One region of the Streptomyces sp. NPDC090798 genome, then DNA from elsewhere that is predicted to be linked to it. Evidence: riboswitches for the same ligand, from Rfam matches in the RefSeq annotation. Region 1 holds a riboswitch; the other holds the start of a gene.
The links. A riboswitch is a leader RNA that binds a small molecule or an ion and turns the genes downstream of it on or off. The one in region 1 is predicted to bind thiamine pyrophosphate.
Positions count from the first base shown of each region.

Region 2: linked by a shared signal. The riboswitch ahead of thiC (phosphomethylpyrimidine synthase ThiC) and the one ahead of ACIQTP_RS21610 (thiamine ABC transporter substrate binding subunit) in region 1 are both predicted to bind thiamine pyrophosphate.

Region 1 is NZ_JBIVXA010000009.1:252,862-260,167, reverse strand. Features, by position in the region: gene ACIQTP_RS21630 (LAETG motif-containing sortase-dependent surface protein) at 1-196, shown strand, start outside; partial or broken gene ACIQTP_RS21625 (hypothetical protein) at 357-538, opposite strand; gene ACIQTP_RS21620 (ABC transporter ATP-binding protein) at 522-1,553, opposite strand; gene ACIQTP_RS21615 (ABC transporter permease) at 1,694-3,370, opposite strand; gene ACIQTP_RS21610 (thiamine ABC transporter substrate binding subunit) at 3,346-4,419, opposite strand; TPP riboswitch at 4,502-4,620, opposite strand; gene rlmN (23S rRNA (adenine(2503)-C(2))-methyltransferase RlmN) at 4,760-5,866, opposite strand; gene ACIQTP_RS21600 (DUF6479 family protein) at 6,003-6,368, shown strand; gene ACIQTP_RS21595 (phosphatidate cytidylyltransferase) at 6,447-7,306, opposite strand, start outside.
Region 2 is NZ_JBIVXA010000015.1:97,647-104,952, forward strand. Features, by position in the region: gene ACIQTP_RS29700 (VWA domain-containing protein) at 1-1,266, opposite strand, end outside; gene thiC (phosphomethylpyrimidine synthase ThiC) at 1,361-3,172, opposite strand; TPP riboswitch at 3,165-3,342, opposite strand; gene ACIQTP_RS29710 (YibE/F family protein) at 3,414-4,994, shown strand; gene ACIQTP_RS29715 (SsgA family sporulation/cell division regulator) at 5,059-5,496, opposite strand; gene ACIQTP_RS29720 (IclR family transcriptional regulator) at 5,596-6,360, opposite strand; gene ACIQTP_RS29725 (DUF5326 family protein) at 6,735-6,947, opposite strand; gene ACIQTP_RS29730 (cupin domain-containing protein) at 7,113-7,306, opposite strand, start outside.

The DNA of each region.
Region 1 (7,306 bases):
GTCGGAGAGCAGCGCCGCGCCCGCGACGCCGGGCGACAACGCCCCGTCCCCCGCGGCCGGCAGCTCCAACCTCGCCGAGACCGGTGCGAACTCCAACACGCCGATGATCGCCGGTATCGCCGGTGCCCTCGTGGTGGTCGGCGGCGGAGCGGTGTTCTTCGGCATGCGTCGCCGCGGCGCCTCGAAGTCGAGCTGAAACGCACACCGTACGTCTGCGTGAAACGTGTGGCCCGTCCCTCTCGAAGGGGGCGGGCCACACGCCTGTCCGGCTGCGCCCGGCTCGGGCCTGTCCGTTGCTGGCGTGCATGTGGATGCTGCGGCCCCGGGCCGCGAGATTCGCCCGGGCCGCGAGGTTCGCCCGGGCCACGCAGTTCGGCCGCAGCATCGTGCGGCTGTGTCCGCTGCACGAACTCGATGATCCCCAGCCACTCGTCGATCGCGTCCGCGGCCACATCGGGCGCCACCTCGTACGGCGCGCCCCGGCCGCCGGCGTCGCGTCGGCGCGGTGGATCACCAGCTCCCTATGGCGCCGACGGCTCCCCGAGCACGACGATTTCGGCCGCCTCGAACACCACGCCGACCTCGTCGCCGGGCGCGGGCGCCTCCCGCAGCGCGCACGCCGCCTCGATCCGCGGCGCGTTTTCCGGCTTCAGCTGTACGGCGACGTGGGTGCCCCGGAAGGTGCGTGCGGCCACGGTGCAGCGCAGCCCGTCCGCGGGGGCGACCAGCCGTACGCCCGCGGGCCGTACGAGGAGCGTGCCGGGGCCCTGAGCGGTGCCCGCCGGCACCGGGACCTTCCCCCACGGAGTGTCGGCGAGCCGATCGCGCACCCTCGCCGCGACCACGTTGTCGAAGCCGAGGAAACGGGCCACGAACTCGTCCGCCGGGTGCTGCCAGACCTCAAGTGGCGTGCCGGACTGGGCGATCCGCCCCTCGCGCATCACCACGACCCGGTCGGCGAGCGCGAAGGCCTCGCCCTGGTCGTGGGTGACGGCGAGCACGGTCGTACCCAACTCGCCGAAAAGCTGCCGGAGTTCGACGACGAGCCGCTCCCGCAGCGAGCGGTCCAGCTGACCGAGCGGCTCGTCGAGCATCAGCAGCCGGGGGCGCGGGGCGAGCGCGCGGGCCAGCGCGACCCGCTGCTGCTCACCACCGGAGAGGGCGGCGACGGCGCGCGCCCGGGCCCCGGGCAGCCCCACCAGCTCCAGCAGTTCCTCGACCCGTGCGCTCTGTCGGCCCTTCGACGCGCCGTGCATCCGCAGCCCGAAGGCGACATTGCCGCCCACGTCCCGCTGCGGGAAGAGCTGATGATCCTGGAACATGAGGCCGACGCCCCGCTTGTGCGCGGGGACCCCGGCCTGGTCGCGTCCCGCCAGGAGCACGCGGCCCGCGTCGAGCGACTGCAGTCCGGCCACCGCCCGCAGCAGCGTGGACTTGCCGCTGCCGCTCGGTCCGAGCACACACACGATCTCGTGCTCGGCGACGTCGAGGCCGACGGCGTCGAGCACCGGCCGACCGCCGAAGCGTACGGTCGCGGCCTCGACCCTCAGCAGGGCGTTCCGCCCCCGGGGACGCTCCGTCGGCGTCCGCTCCCGCGCCTTCTGCCTCTCCTGCGCCTCCTGCGTCTCCTGCACCGCTCCTGTCGCTCCTGTCGCCTCTGTCGCCTCTGTCGTTTGCTTCGCGGGCCGCGCCATCAGAACTCCCCCGTCCGGTCGGTGCGGATGCGCTCCAACAGCAACAGGGCCACCGCGCACACCACCATCAAGATCGTCGAAAGGGCCATCGCCTGGCCGTAGTTGAGGTCACCCGCACGCCCGAGCAACCGGGCCACGGCGACCGGCAGGGTCGGGTTGTCGGGCCGCGCGATGAAGACCGTCGCCCCGAACTCGCCCAGCGACACGGCGAAGGCGAACCCCGCCGCGATCAGCAGCGCCCGCCGCACCATCGGCAGGTCGACCTCCCGCCACACCCGCCAGGGCGACGCTCCGAGAACGGCGGCGGCCTCCCGGAGCCGTCCGTCCACCGCCCGCAGCACCGGCAGCATGGTGCGTACGACGAAGGGGACGCCCACCAGTGCCTGCGCGAGCGGCACCAGGATCCAGGAGGAGCGCAGGTCCAGCGGCGGTTCGTCGAGCGCGATCAGGAAGCCGAACCCGACGGTCACGGCGGACACGCCGAGCGGCAGCATCAGCAGCGCGTCGAAACCCCTTACGAGACGCCCGGTCCGCCTAGTGAGCGCGGTGGCCGCCAGACCGCCGATCACGACGGCGATGGCCGTGGCGGCGAGCGCGTACTCCAGCGAGTTGCCGATCGCCGCGATCGGCGCCACCAGGAAGACGCCGCTGTCGGACGAGGTCAACGCCTTGTAGTACGCGAATCCGTAGCCGCCGGGTGCGTCCAGGGACCGCTGGACCAGCACCCCGAGCGGCAGGACGAGGAGAACGAGGATGCTCGCCAGGACCCCGCCCAGCAGCGCCCACTGACCGGCCCCGCGGGGTCGGCGCGCGGTCGTCTCCGGAGCCACCAGACGCAGGGCGGTCTCCCGGCGGCGTACGGTCCAGGCGTGCACGGCGAGGATCGCGCCGACCGCGACGAACTGGACGATCGTCAGCACCGCCGCGGTCGCGAGGTCGAAGATCTCCGAGGTCTGCCGGTAGATCTCGACCTCGAGGGTGGAGAAGGTCGGGCCGCCGAGGATCTGCACCACACCGAACGAGGTGAAGGTGAAGAGGAAGACCATCAGCGCGGCGGCGGCCACGGCCGGGCTCAGCGCCGGCAGCGTCACCTTGCGCCAGGCCGCGAAGCGGGAGGCACCCAGCATCCGCGCGGCCTCCTCCTGACGCGGGTCGAGCTGCGACCAGAGCCCGCCGACGGTCCGTACGACCACCGCGTAGTTGAAGAAGACGTGCGCGAGCAGAATCGCCCAGACGGTGGTGTCCAGCCGTACGCCCCACAGCTGGTCGAGGAGTCCGCCCCGGCCCACCAGGGCCAGGAACGCCGTACCGACCACGACCGTCGGCAGTACGAACGGGACGGTCACCAGCGCCCGCAGCACCTGCTTGCCCCTGAAATCGAAGCGTGCGAAGACATACGCGCCGGGGAGCGCGATCAGCAGCGTGAGCACCGTGGAGGCGAGCGCCTGCCAGGTGGTGAACCACAGGACGTGCCGGATGTCGGACTGCGCGAGCACCTCACCGATCCGTCCGAACCGCCAGGCCCCGTCGGTCTTGAGGCCGCGGGCGACGATCGCGGCGACGGGGTAGGCGAAGAAGACGGCGAAGAACGCGACGGGCAGGGCCATCAGCCCGATCCGCGTCGCGCTCTCCTTGCGGCTCCTTCGAGGCGCTACTTCAGTACGAGCGAGGTCCACGACTTGACCCACCGGTCACGATTGTCAGCGATCTTGGCGGGGGCCAGGGTCTCGGGGTGCTCGGCCTGCGGGCCGAACTTCACGAACACCTGGGGCACCTCGGCGGTCTCACGGACCGGGTACACGAACATGTTCAGCGGCATGTCCTCCTGGAACCTGAAGCTGATGAGGAAGTCGAGGAGCGCCTTGCCGCCCTTGGTGTTCTTCGCGTTGCTCAGCAGCCCCGCGTACTCGACCTGGCGGAAGCAGGTGCCGCTCGCGACCCCGGTCGGCGCGGTCTTCGGCTGGGGGTCGGCGTAGATCACCTCGGCGGGCGGGGAGGAGGCGTACGAGACGACCAGCGGCCGGTCGGCCTTGGCCTTCTTCCCGCCCGCGGACCCGGAGAATTCGTCGTTGTAGGCCTGCTCCCAGCCGTCGACCACCTTCACGCCGTTGGCCTTGAGCTTCTTCCAGTAGTCCTGCCAGCCCTCGTCGCCGTACTTCGCGGCGGTCCCGAGCAGGAAGCCGAGGCCGGGCGAGGACGTGGACGCGTTCTCGGTGACGAGGAGGCTCTTGTACGCGGGCTTGATCAGGTCGTCGAAGGAGCTCGGCGGGGCCAGCTTGTGCTCGCTGAAGTAGGCCTTGTCGTAGTTGACACAGATGTCACCGGAGTCGATGGGCGTGACCCGGTGCTTGTCCTGGTCGATCCGGTACTGCTGGACTATCTGGTCGGAGCCCTTGGCCTCGTACGGCTGGAACAGCCCGTTGTCGAGCGCACGGGACAGCAGGGTGTTGTCGACGCCGAAGAAGACGTCGCCCTGCGGATTGTCCTTGGTGAGGATGGCCTTGTTGACGGCCTGCCCGGCGTCGCCGTCCTTGAGGACCCTGACCTTGTAACCGGACTGCTTCTCGAAGTCCCGCAGCACGCTCTTCGACACGGCCCACGAGTTGTGGCTGACGAGCGTGACGGTCTTGGAGTCCCCGGCGCCGCCGCTGTCGGAGGACCCGCACGCGGACAGCGTGACGAGGCCCAGCCCGATGACGAAGGCCGTGGTCGTCCTCTTGGTTATCACTGAATTCCTCCTGGGATGACCAGGAAGAGACGCGGCCCTGCCCGGGATCCTCGGAAGGTTCCCGGGCAGGGCGCAACAGCTTGAGTGATGCCCGAACTTCCTACCCAGAATGACCTGGGCAAGGTTCAGAGGGTCTGCGGCCCACCGGTGCTCCGGCTACCGCACTCTCAGCGCTGTGGCGCTCCCCTGTCGGAATATGAAGATGTCGGAATATGAAACTGCAACTGCTAACCGCACTGACTGACAGTGTCCGGGCACTGGCCGACGCTGGCCGGAGTTGACCCGCGCTGACCGGCGCCGGCTGAAAAGGCACTGCCAGGCACTGCCGCCGATCAGACTATCGCTCGGTCGCGGCCAGCTGTCCGCATGCCCCGTCGATCTCCTGGCCCCGGGTGTCGCGGACGGTCACCGGCACCCCGTGAGCCGCGATCGCCTCGACGAACGCCTTCTCGTCCTCGGGCCGCGAGGCGGTCCACTTCGAACCCGGCGTCGGGTTCAGCGGGATGAGGTTGACGTGCACGGGCTTGCCCCTGAGCAGCCGCCCGAGCCGGTCACCACGCCATGCCTGGTCGTTGATGTCCCGGATGAGGGCGTACTCGATGGACAGGCGGCGCCCGGACTTGGCCGCGTACTCCCAGCCGGCGTCCAGCACCTCGCGCACCTTCCACCGCGTGTTGACGGGGACGAGGGTGTCGCGCAGTTCGTCGTCAGGGGCGTGCAGCGAGATGGCGAGGCGGCACTTGAAGCCCTCGTCGGAGAACCGGTGGATGGCGGGCACCAGCCCGACCGTCGACACGGTGATCCCGCGCTGCGAGAGCCCGAGCCCGTCCGGCTCGGGGTCGGTGAGCGCGCGGATGGCGCCCACGACCCGCTTGTAGTTGGCGAGCGGCTCGCCCATGCCCATGAAGACGATGTTGCTCAGCCGCGCCGGGCCGCCCGGGATCTCGCCGTCCCGCAGGGCCCGCATCCCGTCCACGATCTGGTGCACGATCTCGCCCGTGGACAGGTTCCGGTCCAGCCCGGCCTGTCCGGTGGCGCAGAACGGGCAGTTCATCCCGCAGCCCGCCTGCGAGCTGATGCACATGGTCACCCGGTCCGGGTAGCGCATCAGCACGGACTCGACGAGCGTGCCGTCGAACAGGCGCCATAGGGTCTTGCGGGTGGTGTCCTGGTCGGTCGACAGATGCCGCACGACCGTCATCAGCTCGGGAAGCAGCGCCTCCTGGAGCTTGCCGCGCGCGGCGGCCGGGATGTCCGTCCACTCCGCGGGGTCGTGCGCGTACCGCGCGAAGTAGTGCTGCGAGAGCTGCTTGGCGCGAAACGGCTTCTCACCGATCGCGGCAACCGCCTCCTTACGCTCGGCGGGCGTGAGGTCGGCGAGGTGCCGCGGCGGCTTCTTGGCTCCGCGGGGGGCGACGAATGTGAGTTCTCCGGGCTTAGGCATGGCTGTACCAGTGTCGCAGATCGATTGGTGTGACCCGCGGCCCTGGTTTCGGGGGTGATCGTCGACGGTCCGGCTGGCGTCCGGCGCTGGGTCGGGGCGGCCGGTTTATTGGGCCATTTGCGGGTATTTGAGTGATATGAGCACTGCATTGATGTACTTGGCGGAGCCCAGCGGTCTGTTCAGCGTCGCGCTGTTCGTGATCGCGGTGGCCCTCATCGCGCTCCTGGCCGGCAGCTTCTGGCTGAACTGCCGCATGCGGTCCCGCGCACCGCGGCTGCCGCGCGCCGAGGAACAGCCGCACATGCCGCAGGGCGGCCCGGTCCGCGAGACGCGGGAGATCCGGGAGCCCGCCGAGGTACCCAAGGTGGCCAAGGGCCAGCACGCTCTCACCCCGTATGAGCTGACCCACATGTCGACCCGCACGAGCCCGTCGCAGAAGCGAGGACGCTGGCACGACGGGGGCGGCGGCTCGTTCGGCAGCGGTGGCCTGGGCCACCACTGACGCCGGCCCGTCGGCCACCCGACGAAAAGGGGCCCGCCGCCCTGTGGACGACGAGCCCCTCTCCGACGTGTGCGCAGGTCAGCCGGATCCCACGAAGAGCACCAGCAGCAGCCAGACCACCGGCGCCGTCGGCAGCAGCGAGTCCAGCCGGTCCATGATGCCGCCGTGCCCCGGCAGCAGGGTGCCCATGTCCTTGATGCCCAGGTCCCGCTTGATCATGGACTCGCCGAGGTCGCCGAGCGTGGCGGTGGCCGCGACCGCGAAGCCCAGGATCAGCCCCTGCCACCACGTGCCGTCCTCGATCAGGTACTGCATGCACAGCGCGCCCCCGACCATCGCGAAGGTGACCGCTCCGAACAGGCCCTCACGGGTCTTGCCGGGGCTGATGCGCGGCGCCAGCTTGTGCTTGCCGAAGCGCCAGCCGATCGCGTACGCGCCCGTGTCGCTGACGACCGTCAGCAGCAGGAACGTCAGGACGCGGCGCGGACCGTCGTCGGCGGTCAGCATCATGGCCACGAACGTCGCCAGGAACGGCACGTAGAAGGCCGCGAAGACGCCCGCCGTGACGTCCTTGAGATAGCCCTCGGGCGGTTCCGTCATCCGCCAGACCAGGACCGCCAGCGCGGTGAGCGCCATCGCCACCCACGCGCCCTCGGCGCCCCGGACGTAACCGGAGACGACCATCGCCGCACCGCCCACCGCCAGCGGGACGAGCGGCGCCTTGATGCCCTTGCGCTCCTCGAGCCGTGACGTGAGCTCCCACAGGCCCACCACCACGGCGACCGCTATGACCCCGACGAACACGGCCTTGACGACGAACAACGACGCGACGATCACCGCGCCGAGCCCGACGCCGACCCCTATCGCGGCACCCAGATCGCGTCCCGCACTCTTCTTCTGCGGTGCGGGGGCGGGCTGTGGGGCGGGGCTGGGCATGG
Region 2 (7,306 bases), on a different contig from region 1:
CACCGCGTCCCTCAGCTCCTGCTCGATCTCCTTGTTCCGATAGACACCTCCGTCGGAGAAGAACAACACCAGCGTGGGATCGACAGCCGGGTTCTCTCGTACATACGTACGCACCTCGGCGATCGCCTTCTGCTCCTCGTTCTGGATACCGACCGCCCGCATGTCCACCTGCCCCGGCAGCAGACCCTTGCGCTGCTTCTTGCTCCGCCGGAACAGGCTCAGCTCACCGACCCGGACATGGAGTTCCAGCCACTCGGGCAGCTCGCCGAGACTCAGGTCCGGCAACCGGGCGGCTTGGGAGGCGAACGTCCACGCCTGCATCACCCCGTCGTCGTCCAGCTGCGCCGCCACCGCGGCCATCCGCTCCACCACATCGGCCACGACGCCCTTCGAGTAAAGGAACGACATGGAACCGGAGGCGTCGAGGATCAGCACGACGCGCGCCGTGACCCCTTCCGCACCGTGCTTCCGCAGGCTGACCGCCACCTGCTCCTTGCGCAACGAGAGCCGCTTGCGCATGTCCACGGGCAATCGTTCCTCGCCCTTGCTGAGACGCGAGGAGGAAGCCGGGGGCGTCGGGGGTGTTGGGGGTGCCGGGGGTGCCGGGGGTGTTGGCGGGGCGACCGCAGCGGAGGAAGCAGCCGTCCTCGAGCCCGTCGGCGGGAGCACGGGCGACACCGCCGCCGTGCCCCCGGGCGAAACCGCCGGCTCCGCCCCGGACGCACCGGCCGCGTCGGACTCCACGCTGATACCGAAATCGGTGGCGAGACCGGCCAGCCCGGACGCATACCCCTGTCCGACCGCCCGGAACTTCCACTGGCCTCCCCGCAGGTACAGCTCACCCCCGATGAATGCCGTCTCCGTCGTGGCCTCCATCTCGAAGCGCGCGAACTCCCGCTGGGTCTCGGCATCGAGCAGCCGCAGCGTCAGTCCGGACAGCTCACCGAAGGTGCCGCCGTCGGCCGAGGCGCACAGGACGACCCGCTCGATCTCCGGTTCCAGGGCACGCAGATCCACCTCGACGGTGTCCGTCGTGGCAGCGCCGTCCCGCTGCTTCCCGAGATGCCGTACGGCGCCTGAGGCGTGCTGCGGCTGGTTGTAGAAGACGAAGTCCCCGTCGTCCCGCACGCGTCCGCCCGGGCCGAGCAGCAGCGCCGAGGCATCGGCGTCCGGCGCACCGGTCCCTCCTCTCCAGCCGAGCACGGCCCGCACCGCCCCGGCGGCGACGGGAAGGTTGGCGCCCTTGCTCATGGATGTCGATGTCATGCGCCCAGTCTGCCGAGAGAACCCGGCCCGGGAGCCGTTCGTTGCCTGATGTACGCCGCGAACGGCTCCGGGCACGACCGCGCGTGCGTGCGGCTCAGTCCGCGAGCGGCAGATAGACCCGGTTGCCCGCGGCGGCGAACTCCTTGGACTTCTGCGCCATGCCCTCCTCGATCTCGGCCTTCGTGCCCCCGTGCTCACGGCGGATGTCCTGCGAGATCTTCATGGAGCAGAACTTCGGGCCGCACATGGAACAGAAGTGCGCCGTCTTGGCGGGTTCGGCCGGCAGGGTCTCGTCGTGGAACTCCCGTGCCGTGTCCGGGTCGAGGGCCAGGTTGAACTGGTCCTCCCACCGGAACTCGAAGCGGGCGTCGGACAGCGCGTCGTCCCATTCCTGCGCACCTGGGTGCCCCTTGGCGAGGTCGGCTGCGTGGGCGGCGATCTTGTAGGTGATGACACCGGTCTTGACGTCGTCACGATTGGGCAGGCCCAAGTGCTCCTTGGGCGTGACGTAGCAGAGCATGGCCGTGCCCCACCAGGCGATCATCGCGGCACCGATGCCTGAGGTGATGTGGTCGTACGCCGGCGCGACGTCCGTCGTCAGCGGGCCGAGCGTATAGAACGGAGCTTCATCACAGATCTCCTGCTGAAGGTCGATGTTCTCCTTGATCTTGTGCATCGGGACATGTCCCGGGCCCTCGATCATCGTCTGTACATGAAAACGCTTCGCGATCGTGTTGAGTTCCCCGAGCGTCCTCAACTCCGCGAACTGAGCCGCGTCGTTGGCGTCCGCGATCGACCCGGGCCTCAGCCCGTCGCCGAGCGAGTACGTGACGTCGTACGCCGCGAGGATCTCGCAGAGTTCCTCGAAGTTCTCGTAGAGGAACGATTCCTTGTGGTGCGCGAGGCACCAGGCCGCCATGATCGAGCCGCCGCGCGAGACGATGCCGGTCTTGCGGTTGGCGGTGAGCGGCACGTACGGCAGTCGCACGCCCGCGTGGACCGTCATGTAGTCCACGCCCTGCTCGGCCTGCTCGATGACCGTGTCCTTGTAGATCTCCCAGGTCAGCTCCTCGGCGCGGCCGTCCACCTTCTCCAGAGCCTGGTAGAGCGGCACCGTGCCGATGGGGACGGGGGAGTTGCGCAGGACCCATTCCCGCGTGGTGTGGATATTGCGGCCGGTGGACAGGTCCATGACCGTGTCCGCGCCCCAGCGGGTCGCCCAGGTCATCTTCTCGACCTCCTCCTCGATGGAGGAGGTGACGGCGGAGTTGCCGATGTTGGCGTTGACCTTCACCAGGAACCGCTTGCCGATGATCATCGGCTCGATCTCCGGGTGGTTGACGTTCGCGGGCAGCACGGCGCGACCGGCGGCGATCTCCTCGCGTACAACCTCGGGGTCGACGTTCTCGCGGACCGCCACGAACTCCATCTCGGGCGTGATCTCGCCCCGCCGGGCGTACGCGAGCTGCGTGACCGCCTCTCCGGGACGACCTCGGCGCGGCTGGCGCGGCCGACCCGGGAAGACCGCGTCGAGGTTGCGCAGGCCCCCTCGCGGCGAGGTGTGCTTGATTCCGTCGTCCTCGGGACGGACGGGACGGCCCGCGTACTCCTCGGTGTCACCGCGGGCGATGATCCAGTTCTCGCGCAGTGGCGCGAGGCCCCTGCGTACGTCGGTGTCGACGATCGGATCGGTGTACGGGCCGGAGGTGTCGTACAGCGTGACCGACTGCCCGTTGGTGAGGTGCACTTGACGGACCGGCACCCGCAGATCGGGGCGCGAACCCCCGACGTATCCCTTGTGCCAGCCGATGGACTTCCCGGCCTCCCGCGGCTGTTCGCCCTCGGGCGCGGCAGGCGCCCCGTCCATCTGGCTGGAGGCAGGCGTGCGTACGTCCTTGTTGGTCATGAGACCTACTCCCTACGCCGGCATTACCCGGTAACAGGTTCGGCGGTCGACGCAGCGGATTCCGTCTGCCGACGTCCCTCGTGAAACATCACTCGTTCCACGTGAAACATCGCTAAGACGGAGGTCAGCGCCCTCTCAGCCCGGTGCTCCGAGCTCCCGCGTGTGCAAAGGTGACTCCACGCTAGCGTCATATCTGGCGCGGTGAACAGAGGGCCCTCGCCGTTCTTGCGATGATCGGTCGGTGACCACAACGCAGCAGCCCCCGTTCCCGCCGTCCGAGCCGCCGCGCCGACGCGGTCCCGGAGACGGCTATGGACCGCGCTCCGGAGACGGCCGCGGATACGGGCCGGGCGGTGGCCCCGGTCCCGGTCCAGGGGGCGGGCACGGGCACGGGCCGGGCGAGGGACACGGGCACGGCCCCGGGGACGGACACGGACATGGGTCTGGGTCTGGGGACGGCCCTGGGAATGGAGGTGGGCCGGGGAATGGGCACGGCCCTGGGGACGGGCACGGATCTGGGCACTCGCACAGTCACAGCCATGGGCCCGCCACACCCGTCTCCAAGCATCTGCGCAAGGTCATCGCGGCCATTCTGATCCCCTTCGCCGCCGCGGTCGTTGTGGGTCTCGCGGTGCTCTGGCCCGGTGGCGCCCCTTCCCACGAGCGCACCGGCGTCGGCTTCGACCGGCAGACCCAGCAGGCCACGGTCACCAAGGTCGACAAGGTCAGCTGCAAGTCCGTGAACGCGTCGGGGGAGACCCCGACCGGCGACACGTCCACCGCCGAGGGCTCCTCCGCGCAGCAACAGGCGACGGGCGACTGCAAAAAGGCGACGATCCGGATCGACACCGGCAAGGACAAGGGCCGTACGTTCACGGAGATCATCCAGCCTGACCAGTCACGGCAGTTGCACGAGGGCGAGAAGGTCGTGGCCGCGTACGAGCCCTCCGCGCCCAGGGACCTGCAGTACTCGGTAACCGATGTGAACCGGAAGTTCCCGATGGCGCTGCTCGCCGGGATCTTCGCACTGGCCGTCGTGGTGGTGGGCCGGATGCGCGGTGTCATGGCGCTGGTCGCACTGGCCATCAGCTTCCTGATCCTGACCTTCTTCATCCTGCCCGCGATCCTGCAGGGCTCGAATCCACTGGTCGTGGCCGTGGTCGGGGCGAGCGCCATCATGCTGATCGCGCTCTACATGTGCCACGGCCTCTCGGCCCGTACCTCGGTGGCGGTGCTCGGCACCCTGCTCTCCCTGGTACTGATCGGCATCCTCGGCTCGGAGTTCATCGGCTGGGCGGCGCTGACCGGCAACACGGACGACAACACCGGTCTGATCCACGGCCTGTATCCGTCCATCGACATGAGCGGTCTGCTGCTCGCGGGCGTCATCATCGGTTCGCTCGGTGTGCTCGACGACGTGACGGTGACGCAGACATCGGCGGTCTGGGAGCTGCACGAGGCCAGCCCGACCATGGGCTGGCGCGATCTGTACCGCGCGGGCATCCGGATCGGCCGTGACCACATCGCATCGGTCGTCAACACGCTCGTCCTGGCGTACGCGGGTGCCGCGCTGCCCCTGCTGCTGCTCTTCTCGATCGCGCAGAGCAGTGTGGGTACGGTCGCCAACAGCGAACTGGTCGCCGAAGAGATCGTGCGCACCCTGGTCGGCTCGATCGGCCTGGTCGCCTCGGTGCCGGTGACCACGCTGCTGGCCGCCCTGGTCGTCTCCGCGGACCGCCCGGCAGCCCCGGCCGCCGCCATGGAGCCTGTCGAGAGCAGGACGCCGGCACGCGGCGGGAAAGGCCGTCGCCGCAAGCGCTGAAGCCTCCCCACGCCCGCGTCACCGGTGAGGAAGCGTTACTCCACTTGAGGGGTGCTGGGGGGCTTCAGCCCGCGCTCTGCTCCTCCGCCAGGATGCGGTCCAGCGCCTCGTCGAGATGGGTGTCGAAGTCCGCGAGGGAGCGCTCCTGCCCCAGCGGCACCAGTTTGTCCGTGCGGTCGAGGAAGGCCACGAGCGGCGCGGCCCCGGACCGGAACAGCGCGTGGTCGCCACCCACCTGGAGCCGGATCAGCACCTCGCCGAACGCCTCCGGGTCGGCGGGCGCGATGTGCACATCCCCGTCACCGCACGGCCGTCCCACGCCGTCGATCAGCAACTCCCGCCCGAACGCCCAGGTCACGGGCGCGTCGCCGGGCAAGTGGAAGGTCAGCCGCACGGCGTAGGGATCACAGGTCTCGTATCGCAGCTCCACCGGAATGCGGAAAGAGAGCTCCTCCGAAACGAGGAAGCTCATCATGACCTCTGCCTGTACCGACTCGCGCATCGCCTACCCCGTCGTTTGCCGTCGACTGGCCAGGAATCATCCCCCTGACTCTGCTGAAATATTGCTCAACGTACACAAGAGATCACAAGGAGTGAGTTTTCAGATGCTGATAGAGATCGACAGTGTCCCCAGTAGTCTGCCGATCTCACCTTGCAATTGTCGTGCCGCAGGCAGCAGTCGATCGGCCTGGTGAAGAGGGAGGGAAATGGCCATCGCCGCGGCAGTTGTGCCGACCGTGATGGGAAGTGCCGCGCAGACCGTGCCCAGCGCGTACTCCTGGCGCTCGATGACGGGCTCCATCCGCCCCGTCCGTTCCAGTCGCCGCAGCAGACTGGCGTTGTCGCGCACCGTGTAGGGAGTGATCGACTGCACGGGGTAGCGGTCGAGATGATCCCGGCGGGCCTTCTCGTCGAGCTGGGACAGCAGACACTGGCCGATCGCATGGGCGTGTCCGGTCTCCCGGAAGTCCGCCCACTCCTCCACCGCCGGATTCCCTGGGGTGTCGGCGACGCTCATGACCTCGATCTCGCCGTCACGGTAGACCGCGTAGTACACGGGCGCACCAATCGAATCGCACCACTGGGCGAGCGTCTCGCTCACCGTGCTGCGACGTTTCTGCTGCGCTCCGCTGCTGCCCAACCGCTCGGCGGCCTCACCGAGGAAGAACAGCCCCTTGTCACGGCACAGATAGCCCTCGTGGACCAGGGTCCGCAGCAGATGGTAGGCCGTCGGCAGCGCGAGCCCGGCCTCCCGGGCGAGCTGCTTCGCAGGTGCCCCGTGCTCGCGTGCGGCAACGGCCTCCAGCAGACGCATCGCCCGCTGCACGGAGCCGATCAGGGTCGTGGGATGCGGCTCCGGCGACACGGCTCCCAGGGGAGGAGTGCGCGCATCCGGCAGGGGGGTACGCGCCTCGGCGGGCGAGGTGCGCGGTTGGGTGGGCGGGAGACATGTCCCCGCGGAAGCGCTGGACCGCTGGAGGGGTGGGGCGGGTGATTGTGCGGGTGCGGTGTCAACCGTGGCCAAGGGGCACTCCCGAAGCGCGAGGGGAACCGCCCGTGCGGGGGAACACGGGAGGGGGCTGTGCGCTGCCCGCGGGGGGTCGGCCCCGCGTCGAATTCCGGACTGTAACCGTCCATCACCGCATGCAGACGGCCTCGCCGGAAAACTTCCCTCGGCCGAGGGAACCTTGAGTTCCCTTTCCCGACCTGCCCGTTACCCCTTGCTCACCCGGTTGTGTCTCACCAGTCGCTGCGCGACGACGAACTCGACATGAACTTCCGTACTACGTAGATCAATCCGCCGACGAGGGCGACGAAGATCAGGACCTTGAAAAGCAGGCCGATCAACACACTGAGCACGCTGACTATCACCGTGCCGAACACGACCAGAGCGATGACCGGCACCGCGATCCACTTCACCCACCACGGCATCCCGCTGAAGATCTCTCGCATCGCCCTTGTCCTTAGCCTCTCTACGCCCGTCGCCCCAAGTCCGGGACTCTGATTCCGGGTTCTGTGATGTCCTGCATTCGATGCTAGGGCCGCGAAGGGGCCGGCGGGGGCCTCGCACCCCTTGTCCTCCCCTGACCGTTCCCCTAGGGAACCCTGAGGCTCCCGTCAGCTCTCGGGCGGAGAGAACACCACCAGAACCCGCAGGTCCTCGGTGATGTGGTGGAACTTGTGGGCCACCCCCGCGGGTACGTAGACGACGCTGCCGCGCGCGACCTGGGTGGTCTCCAGGCCGACCGTGATCGAGGCGCGGCCGCTCACGACGAAGTACACCTCGTCCTGCTGGTGCGGCTTCTGCGGGT